Regions from separate parts of the Streptomyces uncialis genome, predicted to be linked through region 3. Evidence: riboswitches for the same ligand, from Rfam matches in the RefSeq annotation. Region 3 holds a riboswitch; each other region holds the start of a gene.
The links. A riboswitch is a leader RNA that binds a small molecule or an ion and turns the genes downstream of it on or off. The one in region 3 is predicted to bind cyclic di-AMP.

Region 1: it holds a riboswitch for cyclic di-AMP, as region 3 does, so the genes downstream of both, OG711_RS10345 (M23 family metallopeptidase) here and OG711_RS21105 (M23 family metallopeptidase) in region 3, are expected to answer to the same signal.
Region 2: it holds a riboswitch for cyclic di-AMP, as region 3 does, so the genes downstream of both, OG711_RS06450 (M23 family metallopeptidase) here and OG711_RS21105 (M23 family metallopeptidase) in region 3, are expected to answer to the same signal.
Region 4: it holds a riboswitch for cyclic di-AMP, as region 3 does, so the genes downstream of both, OG711_RS16165 (transglycosylase family protein) here and OG711_RS21105 (M23 family metallopeptidase) in region 3, are expected to answer to the same signal.

What each region holds. Positions count from the first base shown of each region.
Region 1 is NZ_CP109583.1:2,537,497-2,541,701, reverse strand. Features, by position in the region: gene OG711_RS10350 (M16 family metallopeptidase) at 1-1,131, shown strand, start outside; cyclic di-AMP (ydaO/yuaA leader) riboswitch at 1,528-1,691, shown strand; gene OG711_RS10345 (M23 family metallopeptidase) at 1,705-2,493, shown strand; gene OG711_RS10340 (GntR family transcriptional regulator) at 2,784-3,488, shown strand; gene OG711_RS10335 (HPr family phosphocarrier protein) at 3,754-4,035, opposite strand.
Region 2 is NZ_CP109583.1:1,619,914-1,624,118, forward strand. Features, by position in the region: gene OG711_RS06440 (STM4011 family radical SAM protein) at 1-459, shown strand, start outside; gene OG711_RS06445 (SGNH/GDSL hydrolase family protein) at 479-1,270, opposite strand; gene OG711_RS06450 (M23 family metallopeptidase) at 1,493-2,458, opposite strand; cyclic di-AMP (ydaO/yuaA leader) riboswitch at 2,461-2,581, opposite strand; gene OG711_RS06455 (tyrosine-protein phosphatase) at 3,039-3,836, shown strand.
Region 3 is NZ_CP109583.1:5,080,624-5,084,828, forward strand. Features, by position in the region: gene OG711_RS21100 (PP2C family protein-serine/threonine phosphatase) at 22-1,158, shown strand; cyclic di-AMP (ydaO/yuaA leader) riboswitch at 1,688-1,831, shown strand; gene OG711_RS21105 (M23 family metallopeptidase) at 1,843-2,955, shown strand; gene OG711_RS21110 (aldo/keto reductase) at 3,076-4,020, shown strand; gene OG711_RS21115 (PrsW family intramembrane metalloprotease) at 4,067-4,205, opposite strand, start outside.
Region 4 is NZ_CP109583.1:3,925,826-3,930,030, reverse strand. Features, by position in the region: gene OG711_RS16175 (cytochrome P450 family protein) at 1-174, shown strand, start outside; gene OG711_RS16170 (transglycosylase family protein) at 294-1,439, shown strand; cyclic di-AMP (ydaO/yuaA leader) riboswitch at 1,614-1,805, shown strand; gene OG711_RS16165 (transglycosylase family protein) at 1,810-2,565, shown strand; gene eno (phosphopyruvate hydratase) at 3,984-4,205, shown strand, end outside.

The DNA of each region.
Region 1 (4,205 bases), 2.5 Mb from region 3:
GAGTTCGCCGCGGAGCTGGAGCGCTGCGGCGCCACCCTCGACGCCCACGCCGACCATCCCTGTGTGCGGGTCTCCCTCGAAGTGCCCGTCTCCCGGCTGCCGAAGGCCCTCGGGCTGCTCGCGGACGCCCTGCGCGCGCCCGCCTTCGCGGACAGCGAGGTCGAGCGCCTGGTCCGCAACCGCCTGGACGAGATCCCGCACGAGTCGGCCAACCCGGCCCGCCGCGCGGCGAAGGAGCTGTACAAGCGGCTCTTCCCGGCCGAGGTACGGATGTCCCGGCCGCGGCAGGGCACCGAGGAGACCGTCTCGGCGATCGACTCGGCGGCCGTCCGCGCGTTCTACGAGCGGCATGTGCGGCCCGCCACCGCGACGGCCGTCATCGTCGGGGACTTCACCGGTGTCGACGTGGACGAGGTCCTCACGGACACCCTCGGCGCCTGGACGGGCGGTCAGGCCGAGCCCCGGCCCGTGCCCCCGGTGTCCGCCGACGACACCGGGCGGGTCTTCATCGTGGACCGTCCCGGAGCGGTCCAGACCCAGGTCCTCATCGGCCGGGTCGGCGCCGACCGGCACGACCGTGTGTGGCCCGCGCAGGTCCTCGGCACGTACTGCCTGGGCGGCACCCTCACCTCGCGGCTGGACCGGGTCCTGCGTGAGGAGAAGGGCTACACCTACGGGGTGCGGGCCTTCGCGCAGGTGCTGCGGTCGACGGCGGACGGATCGGGCGCGGCGATGCTCGGCATCTCCGGTTCCGTCGACACGGGCTCCACCGGCCCGGCGCTCGACGACCTCTGGAAGGTCCTGCGCACCCTCGCGCGGGAGGGCCTGACGGACCCCGAGCGGGATGTCGCCGTGCAGAACCTCGTCGGGGTCGCCCCGCTCAAGTACGAGACGGCCGCGGCCGTCGCGGCCACCCTCGCCGACCAGGTCGAGCAGGAGCTCCCGGACGACTTCCAGGCGCAGCTCTACCAGCGGCTCGCCGCGACCGGCACCGTGGAGGCCACCGCGGCCGTCGTGAACGCCTTCCCGGTGGACCGTCTGGTGACCGTCCTCGTCGGGGACGCGGCGCAGATCGAGGAGCCCGTGAAGGCCCTCGGCCTCGGTGAAGTGACCGTGGTCGGCGGCCAGTAGTCCGCCCGCTTTCCGTGTCACCCCGGCCCCCGGCCGGTCGGACCGTCCGACCGGCCGGGGGCCGTCGTACCCCGCCGTGAGCCGCCCCACGGACACGCGTGGGGGCCGTCGCCGGGATCCAGGTCCGCCACCTCCGACCGCCGCCCCCACGGGCGTGTGTGGGGGCGGTGCCGCGTTCCCGCGCGCCCTGGCGCCGCCTCATCCGCCGTCAGGAACCGGCCACCGCGCCCCGGTCCGGCGCGTCCGGCAACGACTCCTTTGTCCTGAAACCGGTGCGCTGCCCCGTCCCGGGTGTGGCGTGCGCTACAAAATCGATGATTCGTTTGTCGATCGAAAGATCCTCCCCTTAGCGTCGGTCCGGCTGTTCGTCGTGCAGTACGCCGCACCCGCGGCAGCGGGCAGTCATCGCCGAGTCCCCGTACGGCGCGAGCCAGGGGAGCCGGGGACCCAACCGTCCCTGGGGTGAATCGGACGCCCGTCGCCTCGCGCGGAGGGGGCCCGTAGGAGACCTTCCTGCTCCGAACCCGTCAGCTAACCCGGTAGGCGAGAAGGAAGGAAAGGACCACCCACTCCATGGCGTTCACCCGCGCCACCGGGAAGCACCGCCGTCCGAGCAGAATGTCGCGGACCACCGCGAACGTCGCCGGCGTCGCCACCCTCACCACCACCGGTGTCATCGGTACCCTCGCCTCCCCCGCGCTCGCCGCGGAGGACACCTCGCTTGAGGACACGGGCCTCACCAAGACCATCTCCATCGGCGACGCGGTCGCGGGCGAGATCGACGCCCAGGCCACCGCCCAGCAGATCGCGGCCCAGGAGAGCGCCGCCAAGGAGCACGCCGAGGCGGAGGCCAAGCAGCGCGCCGCCGAGCAGAAGCGCCAGGCGGAGGCCGACGCCAAGAAGGAGCGCGAGGCACGGGAGCGCGCCGCGCGCGAGGCCGAGCGCAAGCGACTGAACACCTTCGTCAGTCCGATCGCCGGCAGCCATGTGTCCACGTCCTACGGCGCGGGCGGCGCCGTCTGGTCCTCGGGCACCCACACCGGTATCGACTTCCACGCCGAGACCGGCACCGTCGTGCAGTCCGTCGGCTACGGCACCGTCGTGGAGGCGGGCTGGGGTGGCGCGTACGGCAACAACGTCGTCATCAAGATGCACGACGGCACGTACACCCAGTACGCGCATCTGCTCTCCGTCGCCGTACAGGCCGGCCAGGCCGTCACCACGGGTCAGCAGATAGGCATCTCCGGCGCCACCGGCAACGTCACCGGGTCGCACCTCCACTTCGAGGCCCGCGCCACCGCCGACTACGGCTCCGACCTCGACCCGCTCGCCTATCTGCGCGGACACGGCGTCAACCTCTGAGCGCGCCGCCCGGCCCCCGGGGCGCGTCCGGCGGACCCGCCCCGAGGACCGGCGCACACCCCCCACGCGCGCGCACGTGACGGACGAGGGCACAGGGACGACCTCCCGTCGCGCACCCCCCGAAAGCCCCGGCTCCACGCCGGGGCTTTTCGCTGTCCCGTACCGCTTCGGTTGTCCAAAAACATCATCGGAATACCGTGCGCCGTCGGAAATCGCCGCGCGCTGCAATAGAGTCTCCGGATCAGCGGCGATCGACCGCGACTCGCGGTGATTCAGGCGGAGGTCCGGTCATGCGTATTCCCGCGCACTCGGTATGCACGGCCATCCGGGACGACATCATCAGCGGCGCGCTGGAACGCGGCAGCAGACTCACCGAGGAGGTCCTCGCCCGCCGCTACGGTGTCTCCCGCGTCCCGGTGCGCGAGGCGCTGCGCACCCTGGAGGCGGAGGGGTTCGTGGTGGCGCGGCGCCACGCGGGTGCCTGCGTCGCCGAACCGACCGTCCAGGAGGCCGCGGACCTGCTGGACGCCCGCGCGCTCCTGGAGCCGCTGGGGGCCGCCCGCGCGGCCCAGCGCCGGACCGACGCGCATCTGAAGGTGCTGCGCGGACTCGTGAAGCTCGGCCAGGACCGGGCCAGAAGCGGGACCAGCGACGATCTGCGGGCCCTGGACGGCTGGTTCCACGAGACCCTCGCCCAGGCCTCCGCCAGCCATCCCCTGACCTCGCTGCTCACCCAGCTGCGGCACAAGATCGCCTGGATGTACGTGGTCGAGCCCGCCGCGTACCCCGCCGAGACCTGGACGGAGCACGGCGCGATCGTCGACGCGGTGGCCCGTGGTGACGCCGAGCGGGCCCGCGCGCTGATGGCCGCGCACACCGAACGCGCCGCCTCCGCGTACCACCGGCGGGTCCCGGGCCGCCCGGAGCCCCGCAACCGCTCCCGGCTGTCGCCGCATCCGCAACATCCCGTACACACAACAGGCGGCCTTCGGTAACAAAGCGGCCTTATACAGGGAAGCGCAATTCCGGAAGCGGTATTCACATGGACCGTGAGAATGCGAATCCGGTCCGACGGTGCGGAATCGCCGTGCCCATTTCCGGTGAATTCCTGATGGTGCGATCGGTGTCGGTATTTTTTGTGGCGCGGTTATGGACGCGTGCCGGCGGGGCTGGGGCGGCAGCAGGGCGACGAAAAGGGCGATGCCCGCTGTCGCGGACATCGCCCTGTGCTCACCGTGACCGGGGTCGCACGCTCCCGGTTCAGACGGTCTCGGGGAGCTCGTCCAGACCCTCGGCGACCAGCTTCGCGAGCCGGTCCAGCGCCGCGTCCGCGCCGTCCGCGCCGGATGTCAGGACGACCTCCTCGCCGCCCTGGGCGCCGAGGCCGAGCACCGCGAGCATGGAGGCGGCGTTCACCGGGTCGCCGTCGCCCTTGGCGATCGTCACCGGGACGCCGGCAGCGGAGGCCGCACGGACGAAGATGGAGGCGGGACGGGCGTGGAGACCCTCGGCCCAGCCGACGTTGACGCGGCGCTCAGCCATGTGATGCCCTTCGGGTGCTCAAGGTTGCGATTCGCTGTGCATGGTTGTCTAGACCAGTGTCCCACAGCGGGGTACGCCGACCCCGGGCCGACCGGGCCGCGTGTCCGTGTCCGCTTCACCTGAGGGGCCACCCCCGGGCCGCGCCCGCCTCACCTGCGGGGCCCCTCCCG
Region 2 (4,205 bases), 3.5 Mb from region 3:
AGCGCGCGGGGGGTGCGGTTCAGTGTGGGGATCGTGGGGCTGGCGGAGCATCTGGAGGACGCGCGGCGGCTGCGGGCGGAGCTGCCGGAGGAGGTGTATCTGTGGGTGAACGCCGCGGAGGGGCACACGTACTCCGACGAGGAGGCCGACCGGTGGACGGCGCTGGACCCGCTGTTCCCGTACAGCCGTCATCCGCATCGCAGCGCGGGGCTGCCGTGCCGTACCGGTGAGTCGGTGGTGTCGGTGGACGGTGACGGCACGGTCCGCCGCTGCCACTTCGTCCCGGCGGAGCTGGGCAATCTGTACGACGGCTCCTACCGTGCCGCGCTGGCGCCCCGGCCCTGCCCGCTGACGCTGTGCGACTGCCATATCGGGTACGTGCATCTGGAGACGCTGCCGCTGTACGACGTCTTCGCGGGCGGGGTCCTGGAGCGGATACCGGCCGGGCCGGGCGGCTGAGCCGGGCCGGGCGGCCGGGTCACAGGGGCAGCAGATCGGGGCGCTTGGCCTCCACATGATCGCCGGAGGACTCGCCCCGCAGCCGCCGCCCGATCCAGGGAACGAGGTACTCGCGCGCCCAGTGGATGTCGTCGCGGCGCACTTCGAGGGTGCCCCGGGGCGGCAGCGGGGGCCACGGCTGGTCGGGGTCGGCGGGGACCTCGACGCCGAGCACCTGACCGGCCCGCAGGGCGACCCGGGTGTGGCCCTCGGCCGAGAGATGCAGCCGGTCGCCGTCCCAGGCGCGGCGGTCCTGCACGGTCCGCAGCGACCACAGGTCGAGGACGGGGCATCCGTAACGGTCGGCGATGGCCCGGACATGACCGTTGTAGGTGGCGATCTTGCCGCGGAACCGCCTCAGTACGGGGATGTCACGGGTGTCGAAGCCGGTGGTCACCATCACGGTCGCCACGGTTCCGGTGAGGTCCGCGACGGCGCGCTCGAAGCGTTCGGCGACCTCGTCGGGGTCGGTGCCGGGCCGGATGATGTCGTTGCCCCCGGCGCAGAACGTCACGAGGTCGGGGGCGAGCCGCCGGGCGCGGGGGATCTGCTCCGCGACGATCTGGTCGAGGAGTCGGCCGCGTACGGCGAGGTTGGCGTACCGGAAGCCGTCCTCCGCCAGCCGGTCGGCGAGGAGGACCGCCAGCCGGTCGGCCCATCCCACGAACGCTCCGCCGGGGCCGGGGTCACCGACCCCTTCCGTGAAGCTGTCGCCGATGGCCGCGTAGGACCGGAGGGGGTGCGGTGGGGGGAAGGTCGACTGTGCGCTCACGTCGGCCCATCTTTCACGGCGGGCCGTGACCTACGCCACCGTAATAATGCGCTGAGGGGGGTTGACGGGACGTGAGAAAGGCCATGCCGCTGTTTTGCGCCGGGCAGGAATAGCGGGCGCCCCCGACGACAGCGCGCCGCTCACTGTGCGGTGGCACGCGAACGGGGCCGTATCCGCCGATACGGCCCCGTTCAGGGATGCGGCCGGTGGCCGCGGGAGTCGTCAGATGCCGACGCCCTTCGACCGCAGGTAGGACATCGGGTCGATGTCGGAGCCGTAGTCGGGCGAGGTACGGATCTCGAAGTGCAGGTGCGGCCCGGTGCTGTTGCCGGTGGAACCGGCGAGACCGATCTGGTGGCCGCCCGTGACCGACTGCCCGGCCGAGACGGTGAGCTGCGAGAGATGCGCGTACTGCGAGTACTTGCCGTCGGTGTGCTGGATGACGACCTGGTTGCCGTACGAACCGGCCCATCCGGCCGACACCACGGTGCCGGGGCCGACGGACTTCAGGGGCGTACCGGCGGGCACGCTGAAGTCGACACCGGTGTGGTAGCCGCTGGACCACATGCTGCCGGAGGCGCGGTACCCCGTGCCGACACCGGAGTCGACGGGCCGGGTCCAGCCCGAGTCGGCCTGCTCCGGGGCGGCGGCCTCGGCGGGGGCGGCCTTCGGGGCGGCGGCCTTCGGGGCGGCGGCCTCGGGCTCCGCGGCCTTCGGCTGCGCCTTGGGCGCGGCGGCCTTGGGCGCCTGCGCCTTCGGGGCCTGCGCCTTCGGGGCGGCCGGCTTCGGCGCGGGGGCCTCGGGCGCGGCAGCGGCCTTGGCGCCGATGGTGAGCTTCAGTCCGGGATGGATCAGGCCCGGGTCCGAGCCGACGGTGCCGCGGTTGTCGTCGTAGAGCCGCTGCCAGCCGCCCTGGACGGCCTGCTCGTCGGCGATCTTCGAGAGATGGTCACCGACCTTGACGGCGTACGTCCTGACCTCGGAGGTCTTGACGGCGGTCCGCTCGGCGGGGGCCTGTACGGCGTTCTGGGCGCCGGTCACGGCCGGGGCGGAGTGCGGGGTGGCCGCCTCGGCGCCGGTGGCGCCGATCAGCGGCAGGGCCAGGGCCGCGCCACCGGTTCCTGCGACGGCGATCGACCTGGCTATACGGGTGGACTTGGGACGGCGGTGCTTACCCTTCGCGGGCATGACGTTTTCCTCTCCGGCGCCTGCGAGGTGAGCTGTCGGGTTCGGGCTGGAGATGCCCGGCCGCGCTTTCACGCGGCTTCACCCCGAGCCGGTCCGGTTGCCCGGACACGGCGTACTACCTGTGGGTTCCCCGCTCCTGCCGGTGTCGGGTGACGTTGCGGACCCCGGACGGCGGCAGGACTAGGCGTCCGCCCGGATTGAGCGTGACGCTAGGCGAGCGGGCTCGCCGTGGACAACCAAGACCCCCGGGGCGACCGGCCATTCCTTGATCCAAGGCCGGATTCCCGGTCACCCTGCGTCGACCGCGGAGGTCAGCGGGAGGCTCAATTCCCGGACGGTGAAAGGGCGCCCGGGAGTCCTCGTCCGACACCCAACGTGACAATTATGATCCCGGTCACGGGTATCCGGACCAGGGCACTTTATTCCGGGGCCAGTTCAACTTAATGCCACTAAACAGACATAGAGCATCATCAACCCTTTATCACCACTTGGGGTCTGATCATCCGATGACTGGATGTCGTATCGTCGGAATCGCGCTCGTCGGCGGAGGTGCCGGCGGCGGACCGGGAGGAGCCCCCGCGTGACGCAGCAGATCCCGTCGACCGAGCCCGAACTGACCGGAGTCCGCAACTTCCGTGACGTGGGTGGCCTGCCGACCACGGACGGCAGGCGCGTCCGCCACGGGGTGCTGTACCGCAGCGGGCATCTCGCCCAGGCGACCGCGGAGGACAGCGACTACCTCGCCTCGCTGGGGCTGCACACCATCTTCGACTTCCGCGACTCCGCGGACCGGGGGCTCGACGGTCTCGATGTGGCACTGCCGGGCGTCCGCAACGTGAACGTACCGCTGAGCGATCCGGCCGACGGTACGGAGTTCTGGCAGATGGTCCGGCAGGGGGATCTCGCCCAGCTCCGCGAGCACCTCGCGGAGGGCCGCGCGGCGAACCGCATGGTCGAGGCGTATCGGACGATCATCGAGGAGCGGACCGCCGAGCACGGGCGGGTGCTGCGGTCGCTCGCGGACGGGAGCGTGCCCGCGCTCATGCACTGTGCCGCGGGCAAGGACCGCGCGGGGCTGTCCATAGCGGTGACGCTGCTGGCGCTCGGTGTCGAGCGGGACGCCATCGAGGCGGACTACCTCAAGTCGAACGCGGCGCACCGGCGGTACCGGGTGCGGCGCAGCGAGGCCGCGGTGGACGGGTACGCGCCGGAGGTCATGGAGCTGTTGCGCCCGCTTTTCGACGCGCGGGTCGAGTATCTGGCGGCGGGGTTCGACTCGATCGACCGGCGCTGGGGCAGCACCGAGGCCTACCTGTCCGACGGCCTCGGCCTCACCGCCCCGGACCGTGACCGCCTTCGCGACCGCTTCTTGGCGTAAGGGTCTGTCCGGCTGGACGCACTCCGTTCCTGTGCCGTCGCTCGTGGGTTTCGCGCAGTTCCCCGCGGGTCGCCTTCGCTTGCGCTTCCCAGGTCCGTCCGGCTGGACGCACTCCGTTCCTGTGCCGTCGCTCGTGGGTTTCGCGCAGTTCCCCGCGGGTCGCCTTCGCTTGCGCTTCCCAGGTCTGTCCGGCGTGGCGCACTTCGTTCCTGTGCCGTCGCTCGGTGGTTTTGCGCAGTTCCCCGCGCCCCTTTGGGGCGCGTTCTGCTTGTTCTTCGGGTCGGGGCCGGTCGGGATTCTCCGTCCTCGATCCGACACGCTCGGTAACACGTCCAGCGGAGCTACTGAAGAGCATCGGAGTCTGCGAGC
Region 3 (4,205 bases):
GGAAGCGGCGGGAGACGGCGCGTGGGGCACGGAGGCGGGCCGACCGGTGACGGGCGTCCGGAACCGGGCGGCCCGCTGTCCGGCCGTCATCGCCGTACCCGCCGCGCCCGGAGTTTCAGCAGGGTGCTGCCCTGGCTGCTGATCGTGGCGGGCGTGGTCTACGACGAGCTGACCCCCGTCCGCTACACCGCCGCCCCGCTCTTCGCCGCCGCCCCGCTCGCCGCCGCGCCCTTCTACGGCCGCCGCGGCACCCTGCTGACCGGGGCCGCGGCCTGTCTCGCCGCGTTCGGGATGCGCGCGGAGGACGGGGTCGCCCGGAGCGAGTCGCTCACCGACATCGCGACGATCGTCACCGTCTCCGCGCTCGCCCTCGCCATCAACCGGCTCTCCCGCCGCAGCGACGCCAAGCTCGCGACCGCCCGGGAGATCGCCGAGGCCGCCCAGCGCGCCGTCCTCCCGGAGCCCGCCGACCGGATCGGCGGGCTCGACATCGCCGCCCACTACGAGGCCGCGCAGGCCGGCGCGGCGATCGGGGGAGACCTGTACGCCGTCCAGGACACGCCGTACGGAGTGCGGCTGGTGCTCGGTGACGTACGGGGCAAGGGGATGGGCGCGGTCGCCGCGGTCGCCGTCCTCATCGGGGCCTTCCGTGAGGCGGCCGAGCAGGAGAGCACCCTGGAGGCGGTCGCCCAGCGGCTGGAGCGGGCGCTCGCCAGGGAGGGGCTGCGGCGCCGGGGCGTGGACGACGAGGAGGGGTTCACCACCGCCGTCCTCGCCGAACTCCCGCACGGCGAGGAGCTGCTGCGGACCCTCAACCGCGGACATCCGCCGCCCCTGCTGCTCGCCCCGGACGGGGGACTCACCGTCCTCGAACCGGGCCGCTTCGCCCTTCCGCTCGGGATGGCCGACCTCGGGAGCTGGCCCGACGAGACCGACGAGACGGGCTTCCCGGCGGGCTCGACGCTGTTCGTCCACAGCGACGGACTGTCCGAGGCCCGCGACCGGCACGGCGTGTTCTTCGACCCGGCGGCATGGCTGCGCGGTCGGACCTTCGGCGGACCCGACGCCCTGCTCACCGCCGTCACCGCCGGGGTCGTCACCCACACGGGCGATGGCACCAGCGACGACATGGCCCTGCTGGCCGTCCGCAGGCCCTGACGGACCCTCCAGGGGACTTCAAAGGCCCCCGGAACTCTCCAGGGGACTCCAAAGGCCCCCCCGGAACTCTCCAGGACGCGGGATCGCGTACGAGAACGTGCGGAGCGGTCGGATCGGGTGCGGTCGCGCGGGGGTGCGTGGTGCGGGGTGCGTGCTGCGTGGTGCGTAGTGCGGGGTGCGCGGCCGGCCGGGCGGGGGGCGGAGGGGCCGGGCGCGGGCCCGTCCATCGGCGGGGGCGGCCTCGCGCGCCGTCCCGCCCCCGCCCCTGCGTCACCCCGCCCGCGCGCCCCCTCACACGCCGTAGCCGCCCCCTCCCGTTCGTATAACAACTGAGCAACCATCAATGTGACGTCGGCATGAAAGGGAATACCGACATGCCGTCAACTCGCCCCGTTCCGCCCGCCCGTGTCCCGATAAGTCCTGGCCAACGGCGTTAACGATCAGTCGGAAGCGCTTGGAATCCGGCCCCCAGGTCTATTAACGTTCGATAACGCAGCGCGGTCGTCCCAGCCGTCACAAGAGACGGCTCCGCGCGCACGCGCCGAATTCCGCAAGGGAACCGGGGAACCATTCCTTGGGGTGAATCGGACATCCTTCATGTGAAGGACGTCCGTAGGAGACCTTCCTGCTCCGAACCCGTCAGCTAACCCGGTAGGCGAGAAGGAAGGAAAGGAGTACGCCTCAGTGGCGTCAAACCGGCCTGCCCCCGAACCTCTCTACGCGCCTAAACCGACGGTGGACGGGCCTCACGCTTCCTCCCACGGGCAGGTGTTCGGCCCCGCGGTCACCGACGACGAGGTCCGGGAGGTCTGGAACCCGACCGCCGAGACCGTCCGGCCGGTCCGCGGCAGGCACCGCGTGGCCAAGCAGCGCGGCGGACTCGCCCGCAGCTCCACGGTCCTCGGTGTCGGCGTCATCGCCGCCGTCGGCGCGGGCGGCATCGCCACCGCGCAGGGCGGCAAGCCCCCGATCAAGATATCGATGCCGGACCTCGGCTCGATGATGTCCGGCGACGAGAAGCCCGAGGAGCCCGGCACCGGCCCCGCGCAGCAGGCCGCCGCCCCCCTCACCAGCGCGGGCGTCACCGGCGCCGACGCCGCCGAGGGCACCACCGACGCGGGCGAGGTACTGCGCGCCCGCATCCTCCAGCAGGCCGAGCAGCAGCAGGACCAGGCCGACACCGCCGCCCGCGCCGCCGCCGAGAAGAAGGCCGCCGACCAGGCGGCCCAGGACGCGGCCGCCGCCGAGGCGGAGCTGAAGGCCAAGGCCAAGGCGGAAGCCGAGGCCAAGGCCAAGAAGGCCGAGGAGAAGGCGAAGGCCGAGGCGGAGGCCAAGCGGCTGAAGGAAGAGGCCGAGGCCAGGGCCAAGGCCGAGAAGGAGCGCCTCGAACAGCTCGCGCGCAGCTTCTCCCTCCCCCTCGCCTCGTTCACGCTGACGTCGACGTACGGCCAGTCCGGCGCCATGTGGTCGTCCGGCTCGCACACCGGCCTCGACTTCGCCGCCCCGACCGGCACCCCGCTCAAGGCCATCCACAGCGGCACCATCACCGAGGCCGGCTGGTCCGGCTCGTACGGCTACCTCACCGTGCTGACCCTCGACGACGGCACCGAGCTCCGGTACGCCCACCAGTCGTCGATCGGTGTGAGCGTCGGTCAGAAGGTCTCCACCGGCGAGATCATCGGCCGCGTCGGCGCCACCGGCAACGTCACCGGCGCCCACCTGCACCTTGAGGTCAAGCTGGGCAGCGGCAGCGTCGACCCCGCCGCGTACCTCCGCGGCAAGGGCCTGTCGATCTAGGCGTCAACCCGCCCCCCACCGCTGGAACGCCGGCGGTCCTGACGATCACCCCCCGACGTCAGGGCCGCCGGTTCCCGTTCGCGGACGGATTCCGGCCCCTCGACGGTGTTGAGTAGGACCATGACTTCCTTGCGCCCTCTCGGCTCCTCCGGGCTCGACGTATTCCCGCTCGGACTCGGCGGCAACGTCTTCGGCTGGACGGCGGACCGGTCCGACACCTTCGCCGTCCTCGACGCCTACGCCGCCGCAGGCGGCAACTTCCTCGACACCGCCGATGTCTACTCCGCCTGGGTGGACGGTCATCAGGGCGGTGAGTCCGAGACGCTGATCGGCCAGTGGCTCGCCGCGCGCGGCAACCGCTCCGACATCGTCGTCGCCACGAAGGCCGGCTCGCACCCCGACTTCAAGGGGCTGTCCGCCGCCACCGTCAAACGCGCCGCCGACGCGTCGCTGAAGCGGCTGGACACCGACCACATCGACCTCTACTACACGCACTTCGACGATCCGACGGTCCCCGTGGAGGAGATCGTCACCGCGCTCGACGAACTGGTGCGCGCGGGCAAGGTCCGGGCCGTCGGCGCGTCCAACCTGACTGCCGAACGGCTCCAGGAGTCACTCGACTTCGCCGACCGCGAGGGCCTGACCCGGTACTCCGTGCTGCAACCGGAGTACAACCTGGTCTCCCGTGACACCTACGAGGGCCGCCTCCAGGCGGTCGCCTCCCGCTCCGGTATCGCGGCCGTCCCGTACTTCGCGCTCGCCTCGGGGTTCCTCACCGGCAAGTACCGGCCCGGTGCCACCGTGGGCAGCGCCCGTTCCGGTTCGGCCGCAGCCCATCTGGGGACCGAGCGCGGTCAGCGCGTCCTCGCCGCCCTCGACACGGTCGCGGCGGACCGGGGCGCCGAGGTCGCCACGGTCGCCCTCGCCTGGCTGGCCGCCCGCCCGACGGTCGCCGCCCCGCTCGCCAGCGCCCGCAACCCGGAACAGCTCCCCGCGCTGCTCGCCATGGCCGACCTGGAGCTCACCCCCGAGGACCTCACCCTCCTGACGGAGGCTTCCGCCTGACGGCGCGTACACCGATCCGGCTGTCGTCGGTCGTCGTGAGCCGCCCTCAGCCGTCGTTCCGGCCCGGGGCCGCGTACGGGTTGTACGGGGCCGGGGTGCCGGAGCCGTACGGGCCGCCCTGGCCGGGCACGGGACCGGTGCCCGGCTGGACCGGCGGGTAGCCGTACCCGGGACCCGGCTGTCCG
Region 4 (4,205 bases), 1.2 Mb from region 3:
GGACAGATCGCGCTGGCGGCCCTGCTGACACGGCTTCCGGACCTCGAACTCGCGGCGGCGCCCGAGGAGTTGAGATGGCGCGGCGGGCTCATCATGCGGGGCCTGCGGACCCTGCCCGTCAGCTTCTCACCGGTTGTCCGGAACGCAGCTGTTGACGGTATGTCAGCTCCGTGACTTCCACGTGATCTGCGCTGCATCGACTTGTGACAAACGTTCGAGAGCCGCTACGTTCACGTCGACCCGGCGGTCCCCACCCGCCGCGTTGCCCCTGACGTCCCACGAAAGGCCCCCGTATGCGCTCCGGGAACGGTCGTCACCGTCGCCCTCGTCAGGCACCCGCTCTGGTCGTCGCAGCCGGGGTCACCGGCTCGGCGATCGCCATTCCACTGCTCGGCGCGACCGGTGCCACCGCCGCTGAGGCGGGAACCTGGGACCGGCTCGCCGAGTGCGAGAGCGGCGGCGCCTGGAGCGCCGACGACGGCAACGGCTTCTACGGCGGGCTCCAGCTGTCCCAGGAGACCTGGACGGAGTACGGCGGGCTCGCCTACGCCACCGGGCCGGACCAGGCCAGCCGCTCCCAGCAGATCACCGTCGGGGAGCGGGTCCTCGCCGCACAGGGTCCCGGTGCCTGGCCCGGCTGCGGTGTCTCCGTCGGCCTCACCAAGGACGCCCCGCCCGCGGACGTCGACCCGGGTGTCCTGCCGTCCGCCGCGGCGAAGCCCGGCGGTTCGGACGGCAAGGCCGCCACCCCGGCCCCTTCGTCCGGTACGTCCGGGAAGAAGGGGACATCGCCTTCGCCGAGTCAGTCGTCCGACACGTCGGGCTCCGCCACGAACACGACGCCCCGCGGGCTCGGCGCCAAGGGCGACGCCCGCGACAAGGAGCGCGCCGCGAAGACCGGTACGGCCACGGAGGCGGCTACGGACGCGTCCCCGTCCGCCGCCCCGACGACCGGGGCGGGCGACGCCACGGCCACGGCCACGGACGAGCCGGAGGCCGGCAAGAGCACGGGCGGTACGGGCAGCACCGACGGGACGACCGCGCCGACCGGTGCCGAGACCTCGCCGGACGAGTCCCCCAAGTCGGAGTCGACGGACGGTGCTTCGCCGAGCGCGACCGCCGACCCGGCCACGGGTGAGGACACCGGCGCGGGCCGCCACCGCGGCGGCCCGGCGACCGAGGAGGCCGTCGACTCCCGTGCCGGTGACCCGGCCGGACGACATGCCTCACGCGGCGGGACAACCCGTGACGAACTGGACAAGTCGTACACGGTGCAGTCGGGCGACAACCTGTGGGACATCGCCGACTCCCAGGGTGTCGAGGGTGGTTGGAGCGCCCTCTATGACGGCAACAAGGGGACCGTCGGGACCGACCCCGACCTGATCCTGCCTGGCCAGAGCCTTGATCTGGTGCCCGAAACAGCCAAGAAGAAGCTGTAGTTCGCACTGAATGTCCGCTTTTGGCGCATGGGGCGGAAGTGAGACATGAGTCTCACCGGCCGGGGTGAGCTTTGAATTCCGGCCGCGCCCATGCGTACGGTCAGGACCGCTCGCCACTGCGGGCACCGATCGCCGTCACGCCGAATCCTGCCGACGGAGGCTCGGGAACACTCGACGCGTAAAGCGCCGTAGGCAGGAGCGGGGGACCCAAGGTAAGCGCCGGGCGCGACCGTTCACGGAGTCGACAGGACTGCGGGACACGGAAGCCGACCGGCTAGGGGTGGAGCCGCGCGCCAGACGCGCGGCCGGGCAACTCATTCGGCCCGAACCCGACAGCTCACCTCGTAGGCGTCGGTGAGGGGATGACTTCATGCTGCTTTCCGGCAAGGGCAAGCACCGCAAGCCCAGCAAGGCCACCCGTATCGTCGCCCTCGCCGGTGTGACCGGCGCGGCCGTCGCCGCCCCGCTGATGGCCGCGGGCACCGCTTCCGCCGCCACCGCGTCCGAGTGGGACACCGTCGCCCAGTGCGAGTCCGGCGGCAACTGGTCGATCAACACCGGCAACGGTTACTACGGCGGCCTCCAGTTCTCCGCCTCCACCTGGGCGGCCTTCGGCGGCACCGCGTACGCGGCCACCGCCAACCAGGCCACCAAGTCCCAGCAGATCGAGATCGCCGAGAAGGTCCTCGCCGGTCAGGGCAAGGGTGCCTGGCCGAGCTGTGGTGTCGGCCTGTCCGGTGCCGCGTACGGTGGCGGCGCCGCCGAGCAGCCGAAGCCGCAGCCGCAGCAGACCCAGCCCCAGCAGCAGCCGCAGCAGAGCGCTCCCGCGCCGCAGCCGCAGCAGGAGACCGAGCAGCGCGCCTCGCGTTCGCAGGACCGCGCTCCGGCCGCCGCGCCGAGCCAGGCGCCGAAGCCCGCCGCGCCCGCCGAGAAGATCGAGACCCCGACCGGCAAGAAGGTCGAGAAGGGCGACGGCGAGTACAAGGTCAAGACCGGTGACACGCTGAGCGCGATCGCCGACGCCGAGGGTGTCAAGGGTGGCTGGCAGAAGCTGTTCGAGCTGAACGACGACATCGTCGACGACGCGGACTTCATCTTCCCCGGTCAGCAGCTCCACCTGTCCTGATCCCAGGACCCCCGGTTCCCTGAACCATCCCCCACCCGGCCGGGCCGCACCCCGCCCCGGCCGGGAAGCCCGCCCCGACGCACCCGCCCGCGTCGGGGCGGCCCCCTTTCCGGAGCTCCCCCCCCCGCTGGCCGGGCCCGAGGTCTGTCCGGCTGGGCGCACTTCGTTCCTGTGCCGTCGTCCGTGGGTTTCGCGCAGTTCCCCGCGCCCCTTGGGGGCGCGTCCGGTCGGTTCTTCGGGTCGGTGCCGGTCGGGATTCTCCGTCCTCGATCCGACACGCTCGGTACGACGTGTCCTTGCCGGACTGAAGAGCATCGGAGTCTGCGAGCAGAGATTCCCGCCCACCCCCTCCCGTAGCCGAGCGAGTCCGCGAGGAGGGTGGTTTGAACCCCGGCCCCGGTCGCTGACAGCCCGCACCCTGATCGCCGGCCCCAACTGGGCGCCCCCAAAGGGGCGCGGGGAACTGCGCACCCACGAACGACCTGTGCGGGAAAAGTACGCCCAGCACAAGAAACCCAGGGGCGCGGGGAACTGCGCAAAAGACGAGGGCGGACCCGCACCCGAAGAGCGACCGCAAGGGGGCAGCACCCAGGGGCGCGGGGAACTGCGCACCCCCGGGCGGCCCGCACGGGAACAAGTGCGCCCACCCGGACAGACCTCGCAAGCGCGAGCGAAGGCGACCCGCGGGGAACTGCGCAAAGACGAGGGCGGACCCGCACCCGAAGAGCGACCGCAAGGGGGCACCACCCAGGGGCGCGGGGAACTGCGCACCCCCGGACGGCCCGCACAGGAACAAGTGCGCCCACCCGGACAGACCTCACAAGCGCGAGCGAAGGCGACCCGCAGGGAACCGCGCAAAAGACGAGGGCGGACCCGCACCCGAAGAGCGACCGCAAGGGGGCACCATCCAGGGGCGCGGGGAACTGCGCACCCACGGGCGGCCCGCACGGGAACAAGTGCGCCCACCCGGACAGACCTCGCAAGCGCGAGCGAAGGCGACCCGCGGGGAACTGCGCAAAGACGAGGGCGGACCCGCACCCGAAGAGCGACCGCAAGGGGGCAGCACCCAGGGGCGCGGGGAACTGCGCACCCACGGGCGGCCCGCACGGGAACAAGTGCGCCCACCCGGGCAGACCTCGCAAGCGCGAGCGAAGGCGACCCGCAGGGAACCGCGCACCCCCGGACGTACCCGCACGGGAACAAGTACGCCCAGCACAGGAAATCCTCGGAAGCGCAAGCGAAGGCGACCCGCTCGGATGATCCTCCGTCCCCCCATTTGTTTGATCACGGAACAATTTGGTTTCCGTTTGTCCACAGGGCGGCCCGCTGAGTGGCCGACGCCCCGCAGGCCGTTAGGCTCAGGTGCGGCGGGACCACCGGCCCCGCGTACCCGCGTCACATCCCAGAAGGAGATGCTCGTGCCGTCCATCGACGTCGTCGTAGCCCGGGAAATCCTGGACTCCCGAGGCAACCCCACGGTCGAGGTCGAGGTGGGCCTCGATGACGGCAGCACCGGCCGGGCCGCCGTCCCGTCCGGTGCGTCCACGGGCGCCTTCGAGGCCCTGGAGCTGCGTGACGGCGACCCCAACCGCTACGGCGGCAAGGGCGTCGAGAAGGCAGTCCTCGCGGTCATCGAGCAG